4 regions of the Pseudomonas sp. S2_F03 genome follow, and region 1 is predicted to be linked to each of the others. Evidence: predicted binding sites of a transcription regulator. Region 1 holds the regulator's gene; each other region holds the start of a gene.
The links. Region 1 encodes FliA, which starts transcription of late flagellar genes. Its sites were predicted from a motif close to CTAAAGTTTNNNNNNNNNNNGCCGNTAA; they were not measured.
Positions count from the first base shown of each region.

Region 1 (7,208 bases):
TGGCCGGTCCGGTTCGCGCAATGTTGTCGCGATTTGGCCGACTGGCAGTCCCGGGTTTGCATGTGTTGGCTTATCAGGAAATCCCTGACAACAAGCAAGTGACCATCGTTGCGACAGTAGGGCCCAACGGCTGAGGTAGTGGTTTATGCAAGTTAAGCGTTTTTTCGCCGCCGATATGCGTCAGGCCATGAAACTGGTTCGTGATGAGCTGGGCGCCGATGCGGCCATTATTGGCAATCGCCGGATCGCCGGTGGTGTCGAGCTGACGGCTGCCCTGGATTACAAGTTGTCGGCGCTGGCCCCGCGTGTTCCGAACATGGAACTCGAGGATGAGCTGCGCAAGACCCAGTCGCGGATCGTCACCGCCCAGGCCGAACTGAGCCTGCGTGGCGATGGCGAAACTGACGGCGACAAGACCACCAATCGCCAGCTGTTCGCCGGTCTGCCGCTGACCGCCGCCGAGCCGCTGATCGAGCCGACCTACGCCGAGCCGCGTCGCGCTGCGCCAGCACCGGCACCTGCCGCGGGCGGCGTGGATCCGCGTGCGTTCGACTCGATGCGTTTCGAACTCAACAGCCTGCGCGAACTGATGGAAGTGCAGCTCGGCTCGCTGGCCTGGAATCAACTGCAAGGCAGCCGTCCGGCCCAGGCCAATCTGTGGCGTCGCCTGCAACGCATCGGCTTGTCCGGCCCGTTGTCCCGCGATTTGCTGGCGATGGTTCCCGACATCGATGAGCCCCGTCAGGCCTGGCGCATGTTGCTGGCGCACCTGGCGCGGATGATTGCCACGCCGGAAGTCGAACCACTGGAAGAGGGCGGTGTGATTGCCATGGTCGGTCCTGCCGGCATGGGCAAGACCACCACGCTGGCCAAGCTCGCGGCCCGTTACGTGCTCAAGTATGGCGCGCAGAACATCGCGCTGGTGAGCATGGACAGCTTCCGCATCGGTGCCCAGGAGCAGCTCAAGACGTTGGGGCGTATCCTCAATGTGTCGGTAACCCACGTCGACCCGGGCCAGTCCCTGGTTCAGGCACTGGAGCCGCTGCTGCGCAAACGCGTAGTGCTGATCGATACCGCGGGCCTTCAGGCCAGCGATCCGGCACTGCGCATGCAGCTTGAAAGCCTGGCCGGACGTGGCATCAAATCAAAAAATTATCTGGTATTGGCAACCACCAGCCAGAAACAGGTTCTAACAGCCGCTTATCACAGTTACAAGCGCTGCGGGCTCGCTGGCTGCATCCTGACTAAACTGGATGAAACGGCAAGTCTGGGCGAGGTGTTAAGCCTGGCGATCAGTCATGAGTTACCGGTGGCCTACCTGACTGACGGTCCGCGGATTCCGGATGATTTGCATCTGCCGCGTCGTCATCAACTGGTCAGCCGTGCCGTCAGCGTACAAATGCAGGAAGAACCCAGCGAAGAAGCCATGGCTGACATGTTCGCTGATATTTACCACAGCCCGACCAAGCAGGTTGGCTAAGGTAGTAATGAACAGTTTTTGTACCTACATCGATGGTCTGCCATGCATTGTTCCAATTGCGAACGCGCAGCCAGTAATGTGGCCTCCGTCTATGCAAGACAAGGTAAAGAAATAACATGGGCAGCATGCATCCCGTACAGGTGATCGCGGTGACCGGCGGCAAGGGTGGCGTCGGCAAGACTAACGTGTCAGTGAATTTGTCGCTGGCCCTGGCTGAGCTCGGCCGTCGCGTCATGCTGTTGGACGCTGACCTGGGCCTGGCGAACGTTGACGTCCTGCTGGGACTGACACCCAAACGTACCCTGGCCGACGTGATCGAAGGCCGCTGCGAGCTGCGCGACGTTCTGTTGCAAGGGCCGGGCGGTATTCGAATCGTTCCGGCGGCGTCCGGTACACAGAGCATGGTTCACCTGAGCCCGGCGCAACACGCCGGCCTGATCCAGGCGTTCAGTGATATTGGCGACAACCTCGACGTACTGGTCATCGACACCGCTGCAGGTATTGGTGACTCGGTAGTCAGTTTTGTTCGAGCGGCCCAGGAAGTATTGCTGGTGGTCTGCGATGAGCCCACCTCGATCACTGACGCCTACGCGCTGATCAAATTGCTCAACCGCGATTACGGCATGAACCGCTTCCGTGTCCTGGCCAACATGGCCCAGAGCCCGCAAGAAGGTCGCAACCTGTTCGCCAAGTTGACCAAAGTCACCGATCGCTTCCTCGACGTCGCCCTGCAATACGTCGGCGCGGTGCCTTACGACGAAAGTGTGCGCAAGGCCGTGCAGAAACAGCGCGCCGTGTACGAAGCCTTCCCGCGTTCCAAGTGTGCCCTGGCGTTCAAGGCCATCGCTCAGAAGGTCGATACCTGGCCGTTGCCTGCCAACCCGCGTGGGCACCTGGAGTTTTTCGTCGAGCGCCTCGTGCAACAGACCGCAGGACCCGTCCTATGACAGCCAGTGGCTACAACCTCTACAAGAAGTCGGCGCGTGACGCGCAGTACGAGCTGATCGAGCGTTACGCGCCACTGGTCAAACGCATTGCTTACCACTTGCTGGCGCGTCTGCCAGCCAGTGTGCAGGTTGAAGATTTGATTCAGGCCGGGATGATCGGCCTGCTGGAAGTATCGACCAAATACGACGCCAGCAAAGGCGCGAGTTTCGAGACGTACGCGGGCATACGAATCCGCGGCGCAATGCTCGATGAAGTGCGCAAGGGGGACTGGGCGCCACGTTCGGTCCACCGAAATACCCGCATGGTCAGTGACGCAATTCGCTCTATTGAAGCTAAAACCGGCCGTGACGCTAAAGATCACGAGGTTGCGGCCGAACTCCAATTGAGTCTCGACGATTATTACGGGATTTTGAACGACACCCTGGGCAGCCGCCTATTCAGTTTCGACGATCTGTTGCAAGACGGCGAACACGAAGGGCTGCACGAGGATGGCGCGAGTGCTCATCTCGAACCGTCACGCGATCTGGAAGATGAACGCTTCCAGGCGGCGCTGGCGGACGCGATTGCCAATTTGCCGGAGCGCGAGCGACTGGTGTTGGCGCTGTACTACGACGAAGAGTTGAATCTCAAGGAAATCGGTGAGGTCCTGGGGGTCAGCGAATCGCGGGTCAGCCAGTTACACAGCCAGTGCGCGGCCCGCTTGCGGGGGCGTTTGGGGGAGTGGCGAGCGCGCTGAAGGCAGTGTGGGGACACTGCGAACGTGGCTGGTGCGGTTTTGAACGGCACCGGTTGCGATCTGTTGTGCTCCAGACAGTCATCGAATGCATTGCCGGATTGATTGAAATGGCGCGTCCAGGTGCTGGGCGCGTTTAAGACTGCTTGGAGGTCGAATTGGACAAGAACATGAAAATCCTCATCGTTGATGACTTCTCAACGATGCGGCGGATCATAAAAAACCTGTTGCGTGACCTTGGGTTCACCAACACGGTCGAGGCCGACGATGGCACTACTGCCATTCCGGTTCTCAACAGCGGGAGCATCGACTTTCTGGTAACGGACTGGAACATGCCTGGCATGACCGGTATCGACTTGCTGCGTCACGTGCGCGCCGATGAAAAGCTCAAGCACCTGCCGGTGCTGATGGTGACCGCTGAAGCCAAGCGCGAGCAGATCATTGAAGCAGCCCAGGCCGGTGTAAACGGCTACGTGGTCAAACCCTTCACGGCCCAGGCGTTGAAAGAAAAAATCGAGAAGATTTTCGAACGCATCGGTTGATCCACTGCGCCACGGGGGAGCTATGGAGCATAAAGAATCTTCACTGGGCGATTTTGAATCGACCCTGAAAAAACACGCCGTCGAACTGGTCGCCAGCCTTGAAAAAGGCAGGTTCGGCGAAGCTGTGCAACTGATCCATGAGCTCAATCAGACCCGTGACCGCGGCCTGTATCAGGAAGTGGGCAAGCTCACTCGCGAGCTGCACAGCGCGATCGTCAACTTCCAGATTGACCCGAACATGCCGCAAGCCGAGGAAGTGTCACAGATCACGGACGCCACCGAGCGCCTGGGGTATGTGGTCAAGCTCACCGAGGCCGCGGCCAACCGCACCATGGACCTGGTGGAAAGCGCCACGCCGCTGGTCAACAACCTGAGCGAAGAAGCCCAGGCGTTGAGCACCGACTGGAGCCGGTTCATGCGTCGTGAAGTCGGGGCTGAAGAGTTTCGTGAACTGGCCCGTCGGGTCGACGGTTTTCTGACTCGCAGTATCGAAGACAACCGCATGGTGTCGAGCAACCTCAACGACATCCTGCTGGCTCAGGATTACCAGGACCTCACCGGTCAGGTCATCAAGCGTGTGACCCAATTGGTCACCGAAGTTGAAAGCAATTTGCTCAAGCTCGTACTCATGGCCAGCCAGGTAGACCGCTTTGCGGGTATCGAACATGACCGTGAATCGATGCTGGCTGAAAAAGATCCGCAAAAACATCTCTCTCAGGGTGAAGGTCCGCAGATTCATGCCGATAAAAGAGAAGACGTTGTGTCCGGTCAGGACGATGTGGACGATTTGCTATCCAGCCTGGGATTTTAGAGTTTTAGCATTCTAGGTTTTTTAGGTTTTTAAACCTGTTAGGAGCACCCCATACATGAGCTTCGGCGCCGATGAAGAGATCCTTCAGGATTTCCTGGTTGAGGCCGGCGAGATTCTAGAGCAACTGTCCGAACAGCTGGTCGAGCTTGAGAGCCGACCGGATGATGCGGACTTGCTCAATGCAATTTTTCGCGGTTTTCACACTGTAAAAGGGGGCGCCGGCTTCCTCCAGCTCAACGAGCTGGTGGAGTGCTGCCATATCGCCGAGAACGTGTTCGACATCCTGCGCAAGGGTGAGCGTCGCGTTGATTCAGAACTGATGGACGTGGTGCTCGAAGCGCTGGACGCGGTGAACAGCATGTTCAGCGAAGTCCGCGAGCGCAGCCCGATCACGGCTGCCACACCTGAATTGCTGGCAGCTCTGGCCCGACTGGCCGAGCCGCAAACGGCTGATGAAGCTGCACCGGTCGCTGAAGTGTTTGAAGCGCCTGCCGCTGAAGCCGAATCGGGCGACATCACCGATAACGAATTCGAACAACTGCTGGACTCGCTCAATGCCGTCAAGGCTCAAGCTGAGGCTCCGGCGGCTGCACCTGCACCAACGCCTTCCAGCGACGCCGCTGCGAGCGACGCCGCTGCGAGCGACGAAATCACCGATGCCGAGTTCGAGTCCTTGCTCGATCAACTGCACGGTAAAGGCCAGTTCGCTGTCGATGCCGTGGCCGCCGCGCCAGCTGCACCAGCCGCCCCGAAAGCGGCAGGCGATAGCTCCGACATTACCGACGACGAATTTGAAGCACTGCTCGACCAGTTGCACGGCAAAGGCAACTTTGCGGTGGATGCGCTGGAGTCGGCCATTGCTTCTGTGCCAGTTCCTGCTGCGCCAACTGCAGCGGCGGCGGGTGGCGATCTGATCTCCGATCACGAGTTCGAATCGCTGCTCGACGAATTGCACGGTAAAGGCAAGTTCAGCGAAGTCGGCACAGGTTCTGCTGTATCGAATGTCGCAGCACCCGTCGCCAAGGCTGCCGCACCGGCCCCGGTCGCCAAGGCGCCTGAACCGAAAGCTGAAACACCGAAACCAGCCGCCGCTGCTGCACCGGCCCCGGTCCGTGCTCCAGCCGCGCCGCCACCGGAAAAACCGGCCAGCGAAGCCGAGACCACCGTGCGGGTCGATACCGCTCGCCTCGACGAAATCATGAACATGGTGGGCGAATTGGTGCTGGTGCGTAACCGCCTGGTTCGCCTGGGTGCCAACAGTGCCGACGAGGCCATGTCCAAGGCTGTGTCGAACCTCGACGTGGTCACGGCTGACTTGCAAACCGCGGTCATGAAGACCCGGATGCAACCGATCAAGAAAGTGTTCGGGCGCTTCCCGCGCCTGGTTCGCGACCTGGCTCGCCAGCTCAAGAAAGAGATCAACCTGGAGTTGGTCGGCGAAGAAACCGACCTCGACAAGAACCTCGTCGAGGCCCTGGCCGACCCGCTGGTCCACTTGGTACGCAACGCGGTCGACCACGGCATCGAGTCGCCGGAAGAACGCGAAGCTTCGGGCAAGTCCCGTGGCGGCCGGGTGGTCCTTGCTGCCGAACAGGAAGGCGACCACATCCTGCTGTCGATTTCCGATGACGGCAAAGGCATGGACCCGAACGTCCTGCGTTCCATCGCGGTTAAACGCGGTGTGATGGACAAGGATGCGGCCGATCGCTTGAGCGATACCGAGTGCTACAACCTGATTTTTGCGCCAGGGTTCTCGACCAAAACCGAGATCTCCGACGTGTCGGGTCGTGGCGTGGGCATGGACGTGGTGAAAACCAAGATTTCCCAGCTCAACGGTTCGATCAACATTTACTCGACCAAGGGCCAGGGTTCGAAAATCGTCATCAAGGTGCCGTTGACCCTGGCGATCATGCCGACGCTGATGGTCATGCTCGGCAACCAGGCGTTTGCGTTCCCGCTGGTGAACGTCAACGAGATCTTCCACCTCGACCTGTCGACCACCAACGTGGTGGACGGCCAGGAAGTGGTGATCGTGCGAGACAAGGCGCTGCCACTGTTCTACCTCAAGCGCTGGCTGGTCAGCTCCGCCGCTCACGAAGAGCAGCGCGAAGGCCATGTGGTGATCCTTTCGGTGGGCACGCAGCGGATCGGCTTTGTCGTCGATCAACTGGTGGGCCAGGAAGAAGTGGTCATCAAGCCATTGGGCAAAATGCTCCAGGGAACCCCGGGCATGTCGGGCGCCACCATCACCGGTGACGGCCGTATTGCGCTGATTCTCGATGTTCCGAGCATGCTCAAGCGTTACGCCACACGGCGTATTTGATTCTGGTGGAGCGGGGCGACTGAGGCCCCGCTGCGTCTAACGGAGTGTTTATGGCAGTTAAAGTCCTGGTGGTGGACGATTCGGGGTTTTTCCGCCGCCGCGTCTCGGAAATTCTTTCAGCGGATTCGAATATCCAGGTCGTCGGTACGGCGACCAACGGAAAAGAGGCGATCGATCAGGCCCTGGCCCTCAAGCCGGACGTGATCACCATGGACTACGAGATGCCCATGATGGACGGCATCACCGCCGTGCGGCACATCATGCAGCGCTGCCCGACGCCGGTGTTGATGTTCTCGTCGCTGACGCACGAAGGCGCCCGGGTCACCCTTGATGCGCTGGACGCCGGCGCCGTCGATTTCCTACCCAAGAAT
Region 1 is NZ_CP162759.1:4,744,086-4,751,293, forward strand. It holds gene flhA (flagellar biosynthesis protein FlhA) at 1-134, shown strand, start outside; gene flhF (flagellar biosynthesis protein FlhF) at 146-1,480, shown strand; gene fleN (flagellar synthesis regulator FleN) at 1,597-2,427, shown strand; gene fliA (RNA polymerase sigma factor FliA) at 2,424-3,164, shown strand; gene AB4N76_RS22170 (chemotaxis response regulator CheY) at 3,332-3,703, shown strand; gene AB4N76_RS22175 (protein phosphatase CheZ) at 3,726-4,514, shown strand; gene AB4N76_RS22180 (chemotaxis protein CheA) at 4,570-6,837, shown strand; gene AB4N76_RS22185 (protein-glutamate methylesterase/protein-glutamine glutaminase) at 6,888-7,208, shown strand, end outside.

Region 2 (7,208 bases), 3.1 Mb from region 1:
GACGATTGCCGATATAAGGGGCGCCAAAGGCAGTCTTAGCCTGGAGTTGACCTTATGAGCACTGGCAAAGAGCAATTGGACGTAGAAGACGACTTCACACCCGTTGAAGCCGATGACGCTGAACCGGTGGTTGAAGTGGCAAAGACCAACCTGAGCAAACGTCGCACCATCGACAATTTGCTGGAGGAGCGCCGACTGCAAAAGCAATTGGCCGATTACGATTTTGACTTGTAGCACTTAAAAGCCTCCCGAAACGGAGGCTTTTTACTAAGTGCCAATTCTTGATGAGCGCCCTCTCATCGTGACCTCGTCAAATGATAGCGACACTTATACCAAGCCATTGCGTTGAGCCAGTTCAATCAGATCGACCAGGGAGCGAGCATTGAGCTTTAACAACAGCCGGGTCTTGTAAGTACTGACGGTTTTATTGCTGAGGAACATTCCATCGGCGATCTCCTTGTTTGTCTTTCCTCTGGCCAACTGTTGCAAGACCATCATTTCGCGCCCCGAAAGGCGATCAACCATATCGGCTTCACTGGCATTTCCAAGGCTGGACCGAACGGTATGCAACGCTTGATTCGGAAAGTAACTGTAGCCTGACAACACGGCTTTTATCGCACTGAGCAATTCAGTGAGGTCCTGCTGTTTGCAGACATAACCGGCAGCCCCCGATTGCATGCAACGCATGGAGAAATGCCCAGGCGCCTGCGAGGTCAGTATCAACACTTTCAGCGGCATCGCCGTCGATGTCAGTCGCGCAATGACTTCCAATCCATCCAGCTTCGGTATTCCAATATCCAGAATGACAATATCCGGCATAAGTTCGCGGGCAAGTTGCAGTGCGTCCACGCCGTTATCTGTTTCTGCAATGACTTCGTAGCCATGTCGCTCCATTAGCATACGTACCGCAAGACGAATGACGGGGTGATCATCCACGATCAGCACTTTATTCATGGGCAAGTCCAATTTCGCTGTTCGAATTTTTAGAGCCCGCACAATAGCCTAGTCGTTTCATCCGTGGCATGCCGCCCCCCTCGGCGACCCGCACCGAAAGACATTCCCTACAAACAAGAAGGATAAGTCTTACAAAAAATGCACAAATACTGTGTGTCTGAAATTTAACCTGCCTGCCAACGCACCGCTTTCAAAATGTTATTTGTATCGATTCACATCGAAGAAATGAAAAAAATACTGAGCGGACGTCCCGGCAAACGATAAAAACTGAACTACGCTCAAGAATCAACCGGTGCGTCAAGATAAAATACTTCGTCCCTGAACGCCAAACACCCCACTCCCGACTCAAACCATTATTAAAAACGAACAATCGGCAACACTTAAATACAAAGGCCCGCCTGATACTTATTAAATACGAATAACAAACACGCCGAAACCACCACAAACCCAGCTACGATAGCAATCACCAACAAACCAAACAAAGGGCACATACCCACAAGCAACTTCACAAACAAATAAACCCACAAACATCAGCAACATAAACCAACCGACAAAACAAACTAACCGAGAAAACTATTATTTATGAGCATAAAACATGATGAAACCCCAAAAAGAATTACCAACCCCATGACAATCATTGCATTGTTCGCAACACTGTCTGAAGCATCAGCAGCTATTTCTCTTCCCTTTCTCGACGATGAAGAGCGCGAGATTTACATCTGGTTCCTTATTAGTTTTCCCTTTTATTTGCTCTTGCTATTCTTTGCCACACTCAATTTCAACTACCGATCACTCTATGCCCCCTCCGATTTTGAGAAAGGAAAGCATTTCATAAAGGTCATGTCCGACGTGGATAAGCCGGACCGCCTCCCCCCGACAGACTCCACCGAGCTGCTGGTCGAGCATCAAGTACGATTACCGACATCGTTCAGAGGCTTGTACATCATCGATGTAAGAAGGATGAGCAAGAAAATGGACTTCAACACCTTGATTGAGGAGGCCCGGCCATCTCAGAGGACCACTGCGAGGTTGACAGTGTTTCTCACCTGTACCGACTCAGAGGCATTGCTGCAGGAAAGCGCGCTCAAGTATTCAAGGCAAGCCAAGAAGCGCCACAGCCCGGTGTTCTGGGTGGCTTACAACGTGAGTTCACAGGATATGACGACTATGGCGTGAGTGCCCGATAGCCGAGGAGGACAACGCTCCAGGATTCAGAGAGAGCAAAAGCAGAAGTCATCGAACGCGTAACAAGAAGAACGCTGGATAAGCAATGTACGGCAGGAACTGCTCCCTTTTCAGATCTGTGGCCTTGTCACCGACAAGGCCACAGCTCTATCACCGCTTCAACGGGCTCAGAAAAGCTTCCGGCCCTTGTTCGCAGCAATGCGCATGCGCAAGGCGTTGAGCTTGATGAAGCCCGCCGCGTCGGCCTGGTTGTAAGCGCCGCCGTCTTCTTCGAAGGTCGCGATGTTGGCATCGAACAACGATTCGTCAGACTTGCGACCGGTCACGATCACGTTGCCCTTGTACAGTTTCAGGCGAACAACACCATTCACGTGGGCCTGGGACGCATCGATCATCTGTTGCAGCATCAGACGCTCAGGGCTCCACCAGTAACCGGTGTAGATCAGGCTGGCGTATTTCGGCATCAGCTCGTCTTTGAGGTGAGCCACTTCACGGTCCAGGGTGATCGATTCGATCGCACGGTGAGCGCGCAGCATGATGGTGCCGCCCGGGGTTTCGTAGCAGCCACGGGACTTCATGCCCACGTAACGGTTCTCGACGATGTCGAGACGACCGATACCGTGTTCGCCACCGATGCGGTTCAGGGTCGCCAGCACGGTGGCCGGGGTCATTTCGACGCCGTCCAGTGCAACGATGTCGCCGTTACGGTAGGTCAGTTCCAGGTACTGAGGCTTGTCTGGAGCGTTCTCCGGGGAGACGGTCCATTTCCACATGTCTTCTTCGTGCTCGGTCCAGGTGTCTTCCAGCACGCCGCCTTCATAGGAGATGTGCAGCAGGTTGGCATCCATCGAGTACGGGGATTTTTTCTTGCCGTGGCGCTCGATCGGGATGTTGTGCTTTTCAGCGTAATCCATCAGCTTTTCACGCGACAGCAGGTCCCATTCGCGCCACGGAGCGATCACTTTCACGCCTGGCTTCAAGGCGTACGCACCCAGTTCGAAACGAACCTGGTCGTTACCCTTGCCGGTGGCGCCATGGGAAATGGCGTCAGCGCCGGTTTCGTTGGCGATTTCGATCAGGCGTTTGGCGATCAACGGGCGAGCGATGGAAGTACCCAGCAGGTACTCGCCTTCGTAAACGGTGTTGGCGCGGAACATCGGGAAAACGAAATCGCGTACGAATTCTTCGCGCAAGTCGTCGATGTAGATCTCTTTGACGCCCATGGCCTGTGCCTTGGCGCGTGCAGGTTCGACCTCTTCGCCCTGACCCAGGTCAGCGGTGAAGGTCACGACTTCACAGTTATAAGTATCCTGCAGCCACTTGAGGATCACCGAAGTGTCCAGGCCGCCGGAATACGCCAGAACGACCTTGTTTACGTCCGCCATGCCATCACTCCACGGGGTTCTACGGAAAGCCGGGAAGTCTACCGCTCAAACGGGACAATTTACAGAGGCGCGACAGCTTATGACGACGAAGCGACAGAATCTGTCGAGAGCGCGACGATGACCGGCAAGTCAGGAAGTGGCCGCCGGCGTGCCTGATGCGATTTGAGGCGCGACTTTATCGGTCGGTGCCACACGCTCCAGACGTACCGCGACCCGGCGATTCTTCGCCCGATTGGTGGCACTGGTGTTCGGCGCCACAGGGTAACGCTCGCCGTGGAAGCGCAGGGTTATCTGCGACTCCTGGATACCGTTGGCCTTGAAAAAGTCCATCACCGCCAACGCGCGGCGGCGTGAGAGCTCACGGTTGGTCAGGCGATTACCGCTGTTGTCGGAGTGCCCGTCGAGCTCAATGTGATTGACCGACGGATCAGCCTTCATGAACTCCAGCATCACCTGCAACTTGGCCTTGGCCTGTGGATCAAGATCGATGCTCTCACCCGGGAAGCCGACTTCGGACTGTTTAACCTGTTCGAAATTCTTTGGCAGCAGGTTCGCCACGCAGCCTTGGTAGTCGTTGAATGCCTTGCTGAACTTGACCGGCAACAGACGCACTTCCGACACCCGGCCATCGCCGGAGGAGTGCCGGACTACCGGACTACGGCCATCGATGAGCCCACTGATCAAGCGCCCGGCCTGAGCTTGCGAGCTGTTGAACAGCACGTTGCCGCTGCCGATCCGCACGGAGCCCAGGTTGATGTCGCCGCGTCCTGGTTGCCAGGGTGCCGCAGCCGCCAGCAAGGTCGCCGAACCACCGCCGATCATCGCGTTGTAGGCTTTCAGACGAAACGTCGCCTGCTCGCCGGCACGGCGAACGAATTCACCCGACCCGAAATCGGTGATCGGCTGAATCAGGCGACATTCGAACTTGTCCCCTTCGACCGTCCACTCAATATTCTCCAGACGGGTCTGGAAAGTGAGCGCCATCGCAGGAAGGCTGGCAAACACACTGAGCAAGGCTAAATAACGCTGGCGCACGGGAGGCTCCACTGGCTTCTGCAACAAAAAGACCGACACACGCGTGTTTACGGCTACGTAGTTCATATCGGTACGTTCCTGCAAAACTTGATAGCGAGTGCCTGCAAGAGTCTTTTCCGGTAGCATTCCCCTGAGTTTGACCCGCCTGGAATCCCCTCATGTCCGACCGCCTGACCCTGCTGCGTCCCGACGACTGGCACATTCATCTTCGCGATGGTGCCGTGTTGACCAATACCGTTGCGGATGTCGCGCGCACCTTTGGTCGCGCGATCATCATGCCCAACCTGGTACCTCCGGTGCGCAACGCCGCTGAAGCCGACGGCTATCGCCAGCGGATTCTCGCTGCACGCCCGGCCGGCAGTCGTTTTGAACCGTTGATGGTGCTCTACCTGACCGACCGCACCCAGCCCGAAGAAATTCGCGAGGCCAAGGCCAGCGGTTTCGTGTACGCCGCCAAGCTGTACCCGGCCGGCGCGACCACAAATTCGGACTCTGGCGTCACCAGCATCGACAAGATTTTCCCTGCACTTGAGGCCATGGCCGAAGTCGGGATGCCGTTGCTGATTCACGGCGAAGTCACCCGTGGCGATGTCGACGTGTTCGACCGCGAAAAAATCTTCATCGATGAGCACATGCGCCGTGTGGTCGAGCGTTTCCCGACGCTCAAAGTGGTGTTCGAACACATCACCACAGCCGACGCCGCGCAGTTCGTCAACGAGGCTTCGGCCAACGTCGGCGCAACCATCACCGCGCATCACCTGCTGTACAACCGCAACCACATGCTGGTGGGCGGAATCCGGCCGCACTTCTATTGCCTGCCGATCCTCAAGCGCAATACGCATCAGGAAGCCCTGCTCGACGCCGCCACCAGCGGCAGCGAAAAGTTCTTCCTCGGCACCGACTCGGCGCCACACGCCCAGCACGCCAAAGAAGCCGCTTGCGGTTGCGCCGGTTGCTACACCGCTTTTGCTGCGATCGAGATGTACGCCGAAGCGTTCGAACAGCGCAATGCGCTGGACAAGCTCGAAGCGTTCGCCAGCCTCAACGGCCCGCGCTTCTATGGCCTGCCAGCGAACACCGACCGCATTACTTTGGTCCGCGAAGAGTGGACCGCCCCATCCAGCCTGCCATTTGGCGAGCTGACTGTTATCCCGCTGCGCGCCGGTGAAAAACTGCGCTGGCGCCTGCTGGAGGAACACGCGTGAGTGAAGACCATTTCGACGACGAACAGGACGGTCAAGGCGGCGGAGGCGGTCCTCGTCATCCGATGGCAGCCAGATTCCGTGGCTACCTGCCAGTTGTCGTCGACGTAGAAACCGGTGGTTTCAACTCGGCCACCGATGCCCTGCTGGAAATTGCTGCAACTACCATCGCGATGGATGACAAAGGGTTTGTGTACCCCGACCACACTTACTTCTTTCGTGTAGAGCCGTTTGAAGGCGCGAACATCGAAGCCGCCGCGCTGGAGTTCACCGGGATCAAGCTCGATCATCCGCTGCGCATGGCGGTGAGCGAAGAAGCTGCACTCACCGATATCTTTCGTGGCATCCGCAAGGCCCTGAAAGCCAACAGTTGCAAACGGGCGATTCTGGTTGGGCACAACAGCAGCTTTGACCTGGGCTTCCTCAACGCAGCGGTCGCACGCCTGGACATGAAACGTAACCCGTTTCATCCATTCTCCAGCTTCGACACCGCCACCCTTGCCGGTCTGGCTTACGGTCAAACCGTACTGGCCAAGGCTTGCCAGGCGGCGGATATCGACTTCGACGGTCGTGAGGCTCATTCAGCTCGCTACGACACCGAGAAGACGGCCGAGCTGTTCTGCGGCATCGTCAATCGCTGGAAAGAAATGGGCGGCTGGGAAGACTTCAACGACTGATCTGTCGTCAGGTTTATCCCGCGCATAAAAAAACCGGCCTCAAGGGCCGGTTTTTTTATGCCTCGAACCTGCCTTACAGCGCAGCAGCGTTCTCGGTCAGGTAAGCCGCAACGCCTTCGGTCGAAGCGGTCATGCCTTTGTCGCCTTTTTTCCAGTTGGCAGGGCAAACTTCGCCGTGCTCTTCGTGGAATTGCAGAGCGTCGACCAGACGGACCAGCTCTTCGATGTTACGGCCCAGCGGCAGGTCGTTGATGATCTGCGAACGGACAACGCCTTTGTCGTCGATCAGGAACGCGCCACGGAAAGCCACGCCACCTTCGGACTCAACGTCGTAGGCCTTGGCGATCTCGTGCTTGATGTCGGCAGCCATGGTGTAACGAACTTCGCCGATACCACCGTTGTTTACCGGGGTGTTACGCCAGGCGTTGTGGGTGAAGTGCGAGTCGATGGACACGGCGATCACTTCAACGTTGCGGGACTTGAAGTCAGCCATGCGGTTGTCCAGAGCGATCAGCTCGGACGGGCAAACGAAGGTGAAGTCCAGTGGGTAGAAGAACACCAGGCCGTATTTGCCTTTGATGGCCGACGACAGGGTGAAGCTGTCTACGATTTCGCCATTGCCGAGGACGGCTGGAACGGTGAAGTCCGGGGCTTGTTTGCCTACGAGTACGCTCATTGGATATCTCCTGGTCTATTAACGTGAAGAACTGGATTCGCATCAGCCTGCCACCCTCAGGCGACAGCCCTGTGACACGATCCCCTTCGCAAGG
Region 2 is NZ_CP162759.1:1,678,045-1,685,252, forward strand. It holds gene AB4N76_RS08000 (PA3496 family putative envelope integrity protein) at 55-234, shown strand; gene AB4N76_RS08005 (response regulator transcription factor) at 328-954, opposite strand; gene AB4N76_RS08010 (hypothetical protein) at 1,582-2,130, shown strand; gene AB4N76_RS08015 (argininosuccinate synthase) at 2,307-3,524, opposite strand; gene AB4N76_RS08020 (flagellar protein MotY) at 3,654-4,559, opposite strand; gene pyrC (dihydroorotase) at 4,718-5,764, shown strand; gene rnt (ribonuclease T) at 5,761-6,438, shown strand; gene AB4N76_RS08035 (peroxiredoxin) at 6,512-7,114, opposite strand.
Region 2: a site for FliA is predicted at 4,624-4,651, ahead of AB4N76_RS08020 (flagellar protein MotY). Genes of this name have one in related genera too.

Region 3 (7,208 bases), 2.7 Mb from region 1:
AATGCGAGGATGGCGATCAGCAGCAGGTGTTTCACTTGCATGGCGGCTTGCGTCCCTATGACGGCCGCTGTCTTGGGCGAGGCCGTCCTGTTATGATGAGCGCCCCGTTGAATAGCCTCGGGGCAAAAGACGCCGTATTTAACCACAAGCGCGCAGCCGAAACCAAAGGCTGTGCCGACGCCTAGTCTGAGCATGTCCGATAAAATTGAACTTCGCGCAGAGGTGCCGTCCGAATTGGGCGGCCAACGCCTCGATCAAGTCGCCGCACAATTATTCGCTGAGCACTCGCGCTCGCGCCTTTCCGCCTGGATCAAAGACGGCCGCCTGACTGTGGATGGGGCGGTTATCCGCCCGCGAGACATCGTTCACGGTGGCGCCATTCTTGAACTGACTGCCGAGCAGGAAGCTCAGGGCGAATGGATCGCTCAAGACATCGAGCTGGACATCGTCTATGAAGATGACGACATCCTGGTGATCAACAAGCCTGCGGGCCTGGTGGTGCATCCGGCTGCCGGTCACGCTGATGGCACCTTGCTCAACGCCTTGCTGCATCACGTGCCGGACATTATCAATGTGCCCCGCGCCGGTATCGTGCATCGCCTGGACAAGGACACCACCGGTCTGATGGTGGTGGCCAAGACCATTCAAGCGCAGACACAGCTTGTCACGCAATTGCAGAGCCGCAGCGTAAGCCGGATCTACGAATGCATCGTGATCGGTGTGGTGACGGCGGGTGGCAAGATCAACGCGCCCATCGGTCGTCACGGTCAGCAACGCCAGCGTATGGCCGTGATGGAAGGGGGCAAGCAAGCCGTCAGCCATTACCGCGTGCTCGAGCGTTTCCGCTCCCACACCCACGTTCGGGTGAAGCTGGAAACCGGTCGTACCCACCAGATTCGTGTGCACATGGCTCACATCAACTTCCCGTTGGTCGGAGACCTCGCCTACGGCGGTCGCTTCCGCATCCCGCCGGCAGCTAACCCGACCATGGTCGAATCGTTGAAGGCGTTCCCGCGCCAGGCCCTGCATGCACGGTTCCTGGAGCTGGATCACCCGACTACTGGCGTGCGCATGAGCTGGGAATCGCCACTGCCGGACGATTTCGTCTGGTTGCTGACCCTGCTCAAGCAAGACCGTGAGGCGTTCATCGGATGAGTGACTGGCTGATTCCCGACTGGCCTGCGCCTGCCGGGGTGAAAGCCTGTGTGACCACCCGTGCGGGCGGCGTCAGTCTGGCGCCGTTCGACAGCCTCAATCTCGGCGATCACGTCGATGACAGCCCTGAAGCTGTTGCCGAAAATCGCCGTCGCCTGACCGATCACTTTTCTATTCAACCGGCCTGGTTGCAGCAGGTTCACGGCATCGTCGTGGCTCATGCAGACCCAAGCCAGGTCGCCACGGCTGACGCCAGCTGGACGGCAACACCCGGCATCGCCTGCACGGCGATGACCGCCGACTGTTTACCTGCGCTGTTTTGCGACCGCGCCGGCACTCCGCGTGGCGGCGGCCCATGCCGGTTGGCGTGGATTGGCGGCGGGTGTGCTCGAAGCGACGCTCGACAGCCTGGACGTGCCGCCCGCCGACGTACTGGTCTGGCTTGGCCCGGCCATCGGCCCGCAAGCCTTTGAAGTCGGCCCGGAAGTGCGCGAAACCTTCGTTGAGCAATTGCCGGAAGCCGCCAAAGCCTTTGTGCCGAGTGCCAATGCTGGCAAATTTATGGCTGACATCTATGAGCTGGCGCGTTTGCGTCTGGCTACTCGCGGTGTCACGGCTGTTTATGGTGGCGGTTTCTGCACGGTGACCGATCCACGCTTCTTTTCTTACCGTCGCAGTCCCCGCACCGGCCGATTCGCCTCCCTTATCTGGCTGTAGTGCCCGGTCTCACGAATACTGTTCCTTTTTGACGGCGTCTGTTGCCGTCATGCTGCGTTGCCGCTTCTCGCCATAGCGGGCGATGACTCGTTGCGGCGCCTTGCCTGACGACAACCGCCACTCGTCAAAAGAGGAACGTATTCGTGAGACCGGGCACGAACGCTAGACTTCTCTGATCTGCATCAACGTCACGACGCTTGAAACTCCCAGAATCGACCGCATCTATAACGGTATCTGGCAGGTTTCTTCATTCAGGATGTTTTATAGGTCCGGCCTGCTCAAAAGGAAGGTGACCCATGCGTATAGATCGTTTAACCAGCAAATTGCAGTTAGCACTATCCGACGCCCAATCTCTGGCCGTCGGCCTTGACCATTCCGGCATTGAGCCGGCGCACTTGATGCAAGCCATGCTTGAACAGCAGGGTGGTTCGATCAAACCCCTGCTGATGCAGGTCGGTTTCGACGTCAACAGTTTGCGCAAAGAGCTGACCAAAGAGCTCGATCAACTGCCGAAAATCCAGAACCCGACCGGCGACGTGAACATGTCGCAGGACTTGGCGCGCCTGCTCAATCAGGCTGATCGCCTGGCCCAACAGAAGGGCGATCAGTTCATCTCCAGCGAACTGGTGCTGCTGGCCGCCATGGACGAGAACAGCAAGCTCGGCAAATTGCTGCTGGGTCAGGGCGTGAGCAAGAAAGCCCTGGAAAACGCGATCAACAACCTGCGTGGTGGCGAAGCGGTCAACGATGCCAACCACGAGGAATCGCGCCAGGCGCTGGATAAGTACACCGTCGACCTGACCAAGCGCGCCGAAGAAGGCAAGCTCGACCCGGTGATCGGCCGAGACGACGAAATTCGCCGGACCATTCAGGTCCTGCAACGCCGTACCAAGAACAACCCGGTACTGATCGGTGAACCTGGCGTGGGTAAAACCGCCATTGCCGAAGGTCTGGCCCAGCGCATCATTAATGGTGAAGTGCCGGATGGCCTGAAGGGCAAGCGCCTGCTGTCCCTCGACATGGGGGCGCTGATTGCCGGTGCCAAGTATCGCGGTGAGTTTGAAGAGCGCCTGAAGTCGCTGCTCAACGAGCTGTCGAAGCAGGAAGGGCAGATCATTCTGTTCATCGACGAACTGCACACCATGGTCGGCGCCGGTAAAGGCGAAGGCTCGATGGATGCGGGCAATATGCTCAAGCCTGCGCTGGCTCGCGGTGAACTGCATTGCGTCGGTGCGACCACGCTCAATGAGTACCGCCAATATATAGAGAAGGACGCAGCCCTTGAGCGGCGCTTCCAGAAAGTACTGGTGGACGAACCGAGCGAGGAAGACACCATCGCCATTCTGCGTGGCCTGAAAGAGCGTTACGAGGTTCACCACAAAGTGGCGATTACCGACGGCGCGATCATCGCTGCGGCCAAGCTCAGTCATCGCTACATCACCGACCGCCAGTTGCCGGACAAGGCCATCGACCTGATCGACGAAGCGGCCAGCCGAATTCGTATGGAGATCGACTCCAAGCCGGAAGTACTGGATCGTCTGGAGCGTCGCCTGATTCAGTTGAAGGTGGAATCCCAGGCGCTGAAAAAAGAAAGCGATGAAGCGGCGATGAAACGCCTGGAAAAACTCCAGGAAGAAATCGCGCGTCATGAGCGTGAGTACTCGGACCTCGAAGAAATCTGGAACTCGGAAAAAGCCGAAGTCCAGGGCTCTGCGCAGATCCAGCAGAAAATCGAACAGTCCCGTCAGGAACTGGAAACCGCGCGCCGTAAAGGTGACCTGAACCGCATGGCCGAGCTGCAGTACGGGGTGATCCCGGACCTGGAGCGCAGCCTGCAAATGGTCGATCAGCACGGTAAAAGCGAGAACCAGTTGCTGCGCAGCAAGGTGACCGAAGAAGAGATCGCTGAAGTCGTGTCGAAGTGGACCGGCATTCCGGTGTCGAAAATGCTCGAAGGCGAGCGCGACAAGCTGATGAAGATGGAAAGCCTGTTGCACCAGCGTGTGATCGGTCAGGACGAAGCCGTGGTCGCGGTCTCCAACGCCGTGCGGCGTTCCCGGGCCGGGTTGTCCGACCCGAATCGCCCGAGCGGTTCGTTCATGTTCCTCGGCCCGACCGGTGTCGGTAAAACCGAGCTGTGCAAGGCGTTGGCCGAGTTCCTCTTTGATACGGAAGAGGCCATGGTGCGAATCGACATGTCCGAGTTCATGGAGAAACATTCCGTGGCCCGACTGATCGGTGCGCCACCAGGATACGTAGGCTACGAGGAGGGCGGTTACCTGACCGAGGCGGTGCGTCGCAAGCCTTACTCGGTGATCCTCCTGGATGAGGTCGAGAAGGCCCACCCGGATGTGTTCAACATCTTGCTGCAAGTGCTGGAAGATGGTCGCTTGACCGACAGCCATGGCCGCACGGTGGACTTCAAGAATACCGTGATCGTCATGACCTCCAACCTGGGCTCGGTGCAGATCCAGGAACTGGTCGGTGATCGTGAGGCGCAGCGTGCGGCGGTGATGGATGCGATTTCCAGCCACTTCCGGCCGGAGTTCATTAACCGGGTCGACGAAGTGGTGATCTTCGAGCCGCTGGCGCGGGATCAGATCGCGGGCATTACCGAGATCCAGTTGGGTCGCCTGCGCAGTCGCCTGACCGAGCGCGAGCTCAAGCTGATCTGAGCCCTGAGGCCATGGATAAGCTGATCGCGGTGGGTTACGACCCGGTGTACGGCGCACGTCCGCTCAAACGAGCGATTCAGCGCTGGATCGAGAACCCGCTGGCTCAGCTGATTCTGTCGGGTCGCTTCATGCCCGGCGATACCGCCAAGGGTGTGGTGGAAAACGACGAAATCGTATTCGTCTGATCCATCCTGGCAACAAAACTGACGAGGCCTCGCATTGCGAGGCCTTTTTTTCGCCAGGCTGTTGAACTCTAAGGAAAAGGCTTGTAAAGTGCGCCCCGCAGTAAGTCACCCGGAAGGGTTTCTGCTCCCCAAGCGGAAATCTGAAATAAGTTGCAAATCATTAACTTGAAAGCAATTTAGGGGGTTGACAGAGGTGCTTAAGATTGTAGAATAGCGCGCCTCAGACACACGAACGCAGCGATGCGAACGGGTCGAAGAGAACGCAAAAGCTTCACCGTTGTAAATTGAAATATGTAGTTCCGTGATAGCTCAGTCGGTAGAGCAAATGACTGTTAATCATTGGGTCCCAGGTTCGAGTCCTGGTCACGGAGCCAATTTCAAACCGGGGTATAGCGCAGTCCGGTAGCGCGCCTGCTTTGGGAGCAGGATGTCAGGAGTTCGAATCCCCTTACCCCGACCATTTTTGGGTCGTTAGCTCAGTTGGTAGAGCAGTTGGCTTTTAACCAATTGGTCGTAGGTTCGAATCCCACACGACCCACCATTTTTGAAACCAGTTAACGCTGGAATCGAATCTTAAGATCAGAGGCCAAAAGCGCTGATCGAAGAAGGCGACTTGCAAAGGTCGCCTTTTTTTTACCGGGGTATAGCGCAGTCCGGTAGCGCGCCTGCTTTGGGAGCAGGATGTCAGGAGTTCGAATCCCCTTACCCCGACCATATTAAAAATCCTCGTATCGAAAGATACGGGGATTTTTTTTGTCTGCCGTTTTTTTGTCTGCCGAAAATGCAATTCCCTTCAAGTCATCGTACAACTTGCCGATAGCCAAGCGACGGGGTCCTGCCGTAACTGCCCCTTATCCAAGTCATTACAAGAAAAAGGGCGTTCGTTATGTTGCTTCGTCAGTTGAATATTGCTCCTCGAGCAGCGCTGGGGTTTGCCCTGATCGCTGTGTTGGTCGCTTTGCTCGGCGTATTTGCGCTGGGGCAGATGTCGAGCATTCGCGACAGTGAGGTGGCAGTGGAGAAGCAATGGCTGCCGAGTATTCGCGGTGGGGACGAGATCCGCGAGTTGATGCTGCGCATTCGTACCATTTCATTGCGCATGGCCCTGGACCAAGACCCGAAAAACATTCCGGTCTACCGCGGACAAATGGACACCCGAAACAAAGAACTGAGCGAGAAAATCGCGACTTACGACAAGTTGGTCGACACCCCCGAAGGCCAGGTCTTGTATGACCAGTTCAAAACCACTTTCGCGGCCTATCGCACAGGCATTGCCCAGTCTTTCACCCTTGCCGAGCAAGGTCGCCATGACGAACTGACCAAACTGTTGCTGATCGACATGAAAACCGTGGTCGACGGCTCCGGCAAGCAGCTTAATGACTTGGCCGACCTGTTCGCCAAACAAGTTGCAACTGAGAGTGAGAAGTCCGCAGCGCATTACGACACGTCGCGAACGATCGTCAGCCTGTTCATCGCATTGGCGGCGCTGGCCACCGTCGGCCTGGCAATGTTGCTGACCCGCAGCATCGTCCGTCCATTGAACGAAGCCCTGACCGCAGCGGAAAGTGTGGCGCGAGGCGATTTGACCCGGCCTATCGAAACCCATGGCAATGACGAAGTCAGCCGCTTGCTCAAAGCCCTGGCGACGATGCAGCGCAATTTGCGCGAAACCCTGCAAGCCATCAGCGGTTCGGCCACGCAACTGGCCACCGCGGCGGATGAGTTGAACGCCGTCACGCTTGATAGCACTCAAGGTCTGCAACAACAGAACAACGAGATTGAGCAGGCCGCCACAGCGGTCAATCAAATGACCATCGCCGTGGAAGAAGTTGCGCGCAACGCGGTGTCGACCTCCGATGCCACCCGTCAGTCCAGCGAATCGGCGCATCTGGGGCAGGAGCGGGTCAGCGAAACCGCGAGTGCCATCAGCGCCTTGGCCAATGACGTGCAGCATACCGGTGAGTTGGTGCAGTCCTTGGCCAACCAGTCTCAGGACATCGGCAAAGTGCTGGATGTGATTCGGGCTATCGCCGAGCAAACCAACCTGTTGGCGCTCAACGCGGCGATTGAGGCGGCGCGCGCGGGTGAAAGCGGACGCGGTTTTGCGGTCGTGGCCGATGAAGTGCGTGCGCTGGCGCATCGCACGCAGCAATCGACCCAGGAAATCGAGCAAATGGTCCAAGGCATGCGCAATGGTTCGAGCCTGGCGCTGGACTCGATGAACGCCAGTGCTTCCCGTGCTGCCAGCACGCGGGTCCTGGCGGAGCGGGCAGGTGACGCGCTGCAGACCATCACTGCCTCGGTCCATGAAATTCACGAACGTAATCTGGTGATCGCCAGCGCCGCCGAAGAACAAGCGCAAGTGGCCCGCGAGGTGGACCGCAACCTGGTGAACATTCGTGATCTGTCGGTGCGTTCCTCCACCGGCGCCGATCAGACCAGCGCCTCCAGTCATGAGTTGTCAAAATTGGCCAAC
Region 3 is NZ_CP162759.1:2,032,707-2,039,914, reverse strand. It holds gene AB4N76_RS09670 (outer membrane protein assembly factor BamD) at 1-41, opposite strand, end outside; gene rluD (23S rRNA pseudouridine(1911/1915/1917) synthase RluD) at 193-1,155, shown strand; partial or broken gene pgeF (peptidoglycan editing factor PgeF) at 1,152-1,872, shown strand; partial or broken gene clpB (ATP-dependent chaperone ClpB) at 2,169-4,732, shown strand; tRNA gene AB4N76_RS09650 (tRNA-Asn) at 5,031-5,106, shown strand; tRNA gene AB4N76_RS09645 (tRNA-Pro) at 5,116-5,192, shown strand; tRNA gene AB4N76_RS09640 (tRNA-Lys) at 5,198-5,273, shown strand; tRNA gene AB4N76_RS09635 (tRNA-Pro) at 5,370-5,446, shown strand; gene AB4N76_RS09630 (methyl-accepting chemotaxis protein) at 5,619-7,208, shown strand, end outside.
Region 3: a site for FliA is predicted at 5,525-5,552, ahead of AB4N76_RS09630 (methyl-accepting chemotaxis protein). Genes of this name have one in related genera too.

Region 4 (7,208 bases), 3.1 Mb from region 1:
TGATGGTGGGTCGGGCGACGTTGCAAAAAGCCAGCTGAGACAGGGGCTGCAACACATAACAAATGTGGGAGCGGGCTTGCCCGCGATGGCGACCTGACAGTCAACGATGATGTTGAATGTGCCGGCCTCATCGCGAGCAAGCTCGCTCCCACAGGTTTTGTATCAGCTGTACGGTTATGCGTCAGACGTGGAAGTAACCCACGCACGAATCAAACGGCAGACGCTTGAGTTCGATTTTGTTCAGGTCCAGCACTTCGCGCAGGGCCTTGGTTTCGCCCGGGAAGTTGCGGTAAGCGACTTCGTCCAGAACCACGATGGCGCCTTTAGGCATGTACGGCAGGAAGGTTTCCAGCGCGACTTTGGTCGATTCGTACAGGTCGGTGTCGAGGATCAGCATGGCCACGACCAGGTCCGGACGGGTCTTGACCCACTCAGGCACGGTCTTGACGATGTCGCCCTTGACCAGCTCGCAACGCGGGATGCGGTTGACCGGGCGCAGCAGGTCGTTGGCGTCGATCATGTCCTGGATCAGCGACTGGTCGGTGTCGGAGAACATGGTCTCGTTGACGTCGGCCGGGTCTTCTTTCTTGTCGATGCTCTGGAAGCCTTCGAAGGTGTCGAAGCCTACGATCGAACGGTTGATCGCGTACGGTTCCAGAATCATCGACAAGTGCATGTACAGCATCAGCGAGTTGCCCTTGTACACGCCGCACTCGATGATCGCGCCCGGTACTTCAGCGACTTTCTTGAACAGTTCCATGCGCGACAGTGCAGCGGTTACGCCGATGCGGTTGGCGAACACGAACGGCGCGTCGGCCACGTACTCGGCATCAACGCGCTTCAGAACGTTGGCACGGGTTTCGTTGTACTGGGCCTCTGCAGGCGTGATGCGACGCTTGGTCATTGCTGGATTCCTTGGAAATTCGAGAAGTCGTGGGCGTGGAAATAGTCTTTGAAACCGGCGCCGACGTCAGGGCAGGCGCTGTCGACGTTGATCGCGCCGCGCTTGTGCTTGAGGTCATCGAGGTGCATCAGGCGGAAATCCACGCTGAAGCGGGTTTGTTCGGTGTGGTTGGCGACTGTGCCATGCAGGTGCGAGCCGGAGAAAATCAGCATCTCACCGGTGTTGCCGGCAATGCGCACTTCAGAGGACGTGTTGATTGCCTCCAGTGGCACCGGGTGCACGCGGACTTCCTCCTTGAGGTTGTCCTTGGCCTTGTGCCGCTGGTTGTTGATCCAGTCGTTGAGGCTCCATTCGCTGGAGGTGTTCTTCACCGGCACATCAAAGTAACCCGCGTTGATCATCATGGTCTGGTCGGGGCGAATGGTGTGCACCGGCATCCAGGTGTTGATCTGGCAATCGACGCTGCCATACCACGTGTCGCGATGCGGCTTGTAGGCGTAGCTGACGCCGGCGTGCAGGTAGTCATAGTTCGGCACCACGCGAATGCGCGGCACGTCGAAAATGTACTCGCGCGGGTCGACGCCGATCTCGTCGATGAACGACAAGATCAAATCCTTGGCGCGCTGGCTGTTGGTGAACTGGCCCTTGAGGCGAGTCACCAGCACTACGAATTCTTCCACCGGCATCAGCGTGTGCAGGGCCTGGTGGTTGGTCTCGCCGTCGAACGCGGCGGTGATGCTTTCCTGGGCAAACGCACACAGCTCTTTGGCAGCGCGCAGCTGAGTGTTCAGGAAGATGTCGCCAGCGTAGATGGCTTCTTTGAAGTCAGCTTTTTGCTGAAGCTGATTGATATACAGATTCACGATTCCACTCCTGAATACATCGAGTCTCTTATGAGTCGGCCACACGTTAGCAAACTGAAGTGCAAACCGGCGGGAGGTGGATCAATAAAAGCGTAATCGCCTGAATTTGCGACGAAATGCTTTTCGGCCAGACAAAAAAATCCCCTGTAGCAGCTGGCGCAGCCTGCGTCCGATTGCGCAGCAGTCGTAAAACCATAACGCGCGGTCCATCAGACATACCGCATGCACAGGACTTACGACTGCTGCGCAGCCGGACGCAGGCTGCGCCAGCTGCTACAGGGGTTTGTCGATCAGAACAGTTGGGTGAACAACCAGTACAGGCTGCCCGACAACAGGATCGCTGCCGGCAAGGTCAGTACCCAGGCCATCAGCAGGTTGCGGATGGTCTTCATCTGCAAGCCACCGCCGTTGGCGACCATGGTCCCGGCGACGCCAGAAGACAACACATGGGTGGTCGACACCGGCAGACCGAACATATCCGCGGCGCCAATCGTCAGCATCGCCACGGTTTCCGCCGAGGCGCCCTGGGCGTAAGTCAGGTGGGTTTTGCCGATCTTCTCGCCGACCGTCACCACAATGCGTTTCCAGCCGACCATGGTGCCCAGCCCGAGTGCAATCGCCACGGCGATCTTGACCCATAGCGGAATAAACCGCGTGGAGTTGTCGATCTGCTGCTTGAACAGCTGCAGCTTGCTGCTGGTGTCGGCGTCGAAGTTGCCGACCTTGTTCTTGTCCATCAGGCGAATGGTTTCGCTGGTCAGGTACATGTCGTTACGCACGTTGCCCACAGCCTCGGCCGGCACTTTGGACAGCGCGCCATAGCCCTTGACCTCGGCGCCGATGCGGCCGGTGAGGGCGGCGAGCGCCGGCACCAGTTGCGGCGTGGCTTCCTTGCTGCGCACGTAGTCGGACAGCACCAGGCGCGGATCGGCCGGGGCCGGTTGCGGCGCGGCCTTGGCCAGCGCTTGCTGCGTCACCTCGGCCACCGCCGCGAACTGCAACGCCTGGTCGGCCGGCATGGCGCGGTTCAGCGCGTAGGCCATTGGCAAGGTGCCGACCAGAATCAACATGATCAGGCCCATGCCTTTCTGGCCATCGTTGGAGCCGTGGGCAAACGAGACGCCGGTGCAGGTCACGATCAACATGCTGCGAATCCACCACGGTGGCGGGGTGTTGCCTTTGGGGGCCTTGTACAGCGAGCGATTCTTGACGAACGCGCGCAGGGCCAGCAACAGCAACGCGGCGAAACCAAAACCGACCAGCGGTGAAAGCAGCAACGCGTAACCGATCTTGGTCGCCTGGGCCCAGTCCACGCCGCTGGTGCCGTCACGGCCGTGCATCAGGGCATTGGCCACGCCGACGCCGATGATCGAACCGATCAGCGTGTGCGAAGACGAAGCCGGTAAACCCAGCCACCACGTGCCGAGGTTCCACAGGATGGCGGCGATCAACAGGGCGAAGATCATGGCGAAACCGGCGGAGGAGCCGACTTGCAGAATCAACTCCACAGGCAGCAAGGCAATGATGCCGAACGCCACCGCGCCGCTGGACAGCAGCACACCGAGGAAGTTGAAGAACCCGGACCACGCTACCGCGAAGTTCGGCGGCATCGAGTTGGTGTAAATCACCGTCGCCACCGCGTTGGCGGTGTCGTGGAAACCGTTGACGAATTCAAAGCCGAGGGCAATCAGTAGCGCCACACCCAACAGCAGAAACGGGGTCCAGGTGGTCACCACGGTGCCGAGTTCGTTCATGTCGCGCATCAGGCTGTAGGCAGTAAACAGCAGCCCGATGGCCAACACGCCGAAAAAAATCACCAGCGTGAACGCACTGGGCTTTTTGTCGAGTTGGGGTTTACCGCTGCTGGCGGAAGCCTGGGCATCGGTTGGGTAGGAAGGAGTAGCCATGACTGACAATCCTGAGGAGGGAGGTGTGTCAGTGATAGTCGTTGCTAATTGTTACAGGGAGACTGCTTCAGGTCAGGGTTTGGGGTTTTTGCGTATCCGTTAATCAGAATTCACCGCGCTACCCTGTAGCAGCTGGCGAAGCCGGCGTCCGGCTGCGCAGCAGTCGTAAATCCTGAGCACACGTTTTACCTGAAAGACCGCAGTGACTGATTTTACGACTGCTGCGCAGCCGGACGCAGGCTTCGCCAGCTGCTACAGGTCTCGGGGGCTCAGTAATCCTGGCGCTTGCGAAAGGCCCAGCGCCCGGCGATCACGGTAAACGTCGCCACCAGCGCCACCAGAATCCAGAACCCTTCGGGGTCGCCCGACAGCGGCACTCCGCCGACGTTCATGCCAAAGAAACCGGCAATGATGTTGATCGGCAACGCGAGCACCGTGACCACGGTCAGGGTAAACAGGGTGCGGTTGCTCTGTTCGTTGAGGTTGGCGGCGATTTCTTCCTGCAACAGCTTGATCCGCTCACCCAGCGCCGTGAGGTCGTTGATGATCAGGGCGAACTCTTCGGTGGACTTGCGCAGCTCCTTGACGTCCTCCTTCTGCAACCATTGCGGCGGCCGATTGAGCAGGCGCAACAGCGAACCCGGTTCCAGCGCCAGCAGACGTTGCAAACGCACCAGCACCCGGCGGTTGGCACCCAGTTCAGCGCGGTTGGTCGACAGGCGTGAAGAGAGCAACTCATCTTCGATCTGATCGACACTCTGGCTGGTCTTGCGCACGATTTGCGTCAGCACTTCGCCTTGGTCGCGCAGCAGATGCACGAGCAATTCCAGCGGCGAGCGAAAACATTCACCGGCCTTCACCGAGGACCGCAACTTATCCACCGAGTGCAGCGGTTGCAGGCGCGCGCTGATGATCAGCCGGCTGCGGGCACACACCCACAGCGTCGAGACATCCGAGGAAACCATGCTGCTGAGGTTGAACACCACATCGTTGACCACCGCCAGCAAGGCCGAGTCCACATGCTCTATGCGGGTCGACCGGGAGCCTTCATGCAAGGCTTCGAAAAACTCCTCCGGCAACTCCAGATGGCTTTTCATCCAGCGCTCGCACGCGGCGTGAGCCAGGTTCAAGTGCAACCAGAGAAATTGTTCGTCGTCCTCGGGCTGTTGCAGGTAGTGCAGCGCCTTGGCCGAATCAATTTCCCGACCACGTTCACCGGGACGAAAGCTGAAACCGTAGAGCAGGCCGAACAGATCGGTGTCGCGATGGCTGTGGTCGATGCTGTGGTTCATGAGTGCTCGCAAGGGGGTATGCCGCTCCATGTAGCAGCTGGCGAAGCCTGCGTTCGGCTGCGAAGCAGTCGTCAAACCTGAGCACGCGGGCTTGCTGACACAACGCATTGCCTGATTACACGACTGCTTCGCAGCCGAACGCAGGCTTCGCCAGCGGCTACAGGATCGCGTTACGGCGGGTTTTACAGGTTCACTTGAGCCGCATCATCGCAAGGATTTTTGACGGTTTTGTGACAGGGCGGTGAAGGCGAAATAGTGGCTCTGCCAACGGTCGGATTTGATTAAAGAACCGCTCTGGCACGCCGATTACGCTTGGGTTAAGTTGCGCGCCTTCGGCCGTCAGCCGACGTCGCAGACAAGGAAGTCCGGACACCTTTCACGCCTTACCGGGGCGTGCCTAATTCCTGTCATGAGTACCCTTCGATGCTTTTGCAAAAGTCCTTGAGAGCGCAAATTCTCGCCCTGTTGAGCGGCAGCCTCTTTGCGATGCTGTTGATCGCCCTGGCCTGCTTTCATTTCCTTTCCAGCGGCGTTCAGCGCTACGCGAACCTGATCGACGGCCCGTTGCACACTTCCCAGTTGATCGATGAAGCCAACCTGCAATTCAAGGTGCAGGTCCAGGAATGGAAAAACGTCTTGCTGCGTGGCAAGCAACCGGCGGACCTGGACAAATACTGGAAGCAATTCGAAGACCGTCAGCGCGATGTGCAAAGCATCCTCGGCGAACTGGCCGGGCAGAAGGGCATCGAACCGCAGCTCAAGACTCGCATCGAACGCCTGCGTGATGAACACCGCCTGCTCGGGGCCGCCTATCAAAAGGGTCGTGATGCCTATGTGGCCGCCGGTGCCGACCCCACCGCTGGCGACACCGCGGTGAAAGGTGTGGACCGCGCAGCCAGTGACCAGATGAGCGAATTGGTCGCCGAGTTGCGCAAGCAGGGCAGCGAACAGTCGAAGCAGATCAGTGCCGAGGCTGAGCGCACCGTGTTGCTGGGGATCATCGTGATGCTCGTCTCGGGCCTGTTGATCGGGCTGTTGAGCCTGTGGCTGGTCAACCGCAACCTGGTCGAACCGATTCGCAAACTGATCGAATACGTGGCGCAACTCAGCCGGGGAAAAATTGCCGAGCGTGTGGCCAGTACCCGCCAGGATGAGTTGGGCAAACTGGCGGTCGCGGCCAACACCTTGCGCGATTTCCTCGCCGAAACCTTCAGCCATTTGCAGCGCAGCGCCAAGGATCTGGACAGTGCCAGCGGTGAACTGAATTCGATTGCCGGCCTCATGGCGGGCGGCACCAACGAGCAGTTCAACCGCACCGATCAGGTGGCCACGGCAATGAACGAAATGTCCGCCACCGCGCAAGAAGTCGCCCGCCACGCCGCCGATGCCGCACGGGCTGCCGACGACGCTGACCAGTCCGCGCAGCAGGGCGAAAAAGTCATGCAGGGCACCATCCGCACCATCACTCAAATGCGTGGCGAAATCGCCAATACCGCTACGGTCATTCGTCAGTTGGAAACCGACAGCGGCCGCATCGGCAAGGTGCTGGAAGTGATTCGCGGCATCGCCGAACAGACCAACCTGCTGGCGCTCAACGCCGCCATTGAAGCGGCCCGTGCCGGTGAAGCCGGGCGTGGTTTTGCGGTGGTCGCCGATGAAGTGCGCAGCCTGGCCCAGCGCACGGCAGCGTCGATCATCGAGATCAACCAAATCATCCAGACTGTGCAAACCGGTGCGGTCGACGCGGCGCAGGCCATCGAAAGCGGCCAGTCACGCAGTGAGGAAAGCGTGCAGCAAGTGACCGAAGCCGGCGCGATGCTGGAGCGGATCACCCAAGCCGTCGAAGCGATTCGCGACATGAACCGCCAGATCGCCACCGCCGCCGAAGAGCAGACATCGGTCGCCGAGGACATCTCGCGCAACCTCACGGAAATCACCAGCATCGCCAGTACCAATCTGGACAACGTGCAACGCACCGAGGCGGCCAGCCACAACCTGAACAGCGTATCGTCGCAGTTGAATGAAGTGACGGCGCGGTTGAGCGCTTAGCGGCACTGAATGTGTACCGGCTCGCTTACCGAGTCGGTACACAGTCGATCTCAAATCCGGCCTGAACTTGTCGATGAGGGAGATACCCAGCACCCACATTGGATAATTCCCATGGTCAGCATCACCTCTGTATCCATCAACCAGACCCTCACCACCTCCACCAGCAAAACCTCGATCAGCGCTCCCGCCGCAG
Region 4 is NZ_CP162759.1:1,449,156-1,456,363, reverse strand. It holds gene AB4N76_RS07040 (multidrug/biocide efflux PACE transporter) at 1-38, shown strand, start outside; gene AB4N76_RS07035 (TylF/MycF/NovP-related O-methyltransferase) at 182-904, opposite strand; gene AB4N76_RS07030 (2OG-Fe(II) oxygenase family protein) at 901-1,767, opposite strand; gene AB4N76_RS07025 (inorganic phosphate transporter) at 2,058-3,674, opposite strand; gene AB4N76_RS07020 (transporter) at 3,944-4,966, opposite strand; gene AB4N76_RS07015 (methyl-accepting chemotaxis protein) at 5,390-7,015, shown strand; gene AB4N76_RS07010 (hypothetical protein) at 7,127-7,208, shown strand, end outside.
Region 4: a site for FliA is predicted at 5,248-5,275, ahead of AB4N76_RS07015 (methyl-accepting chemotaxis protein). Genes of this name have one in related genera too.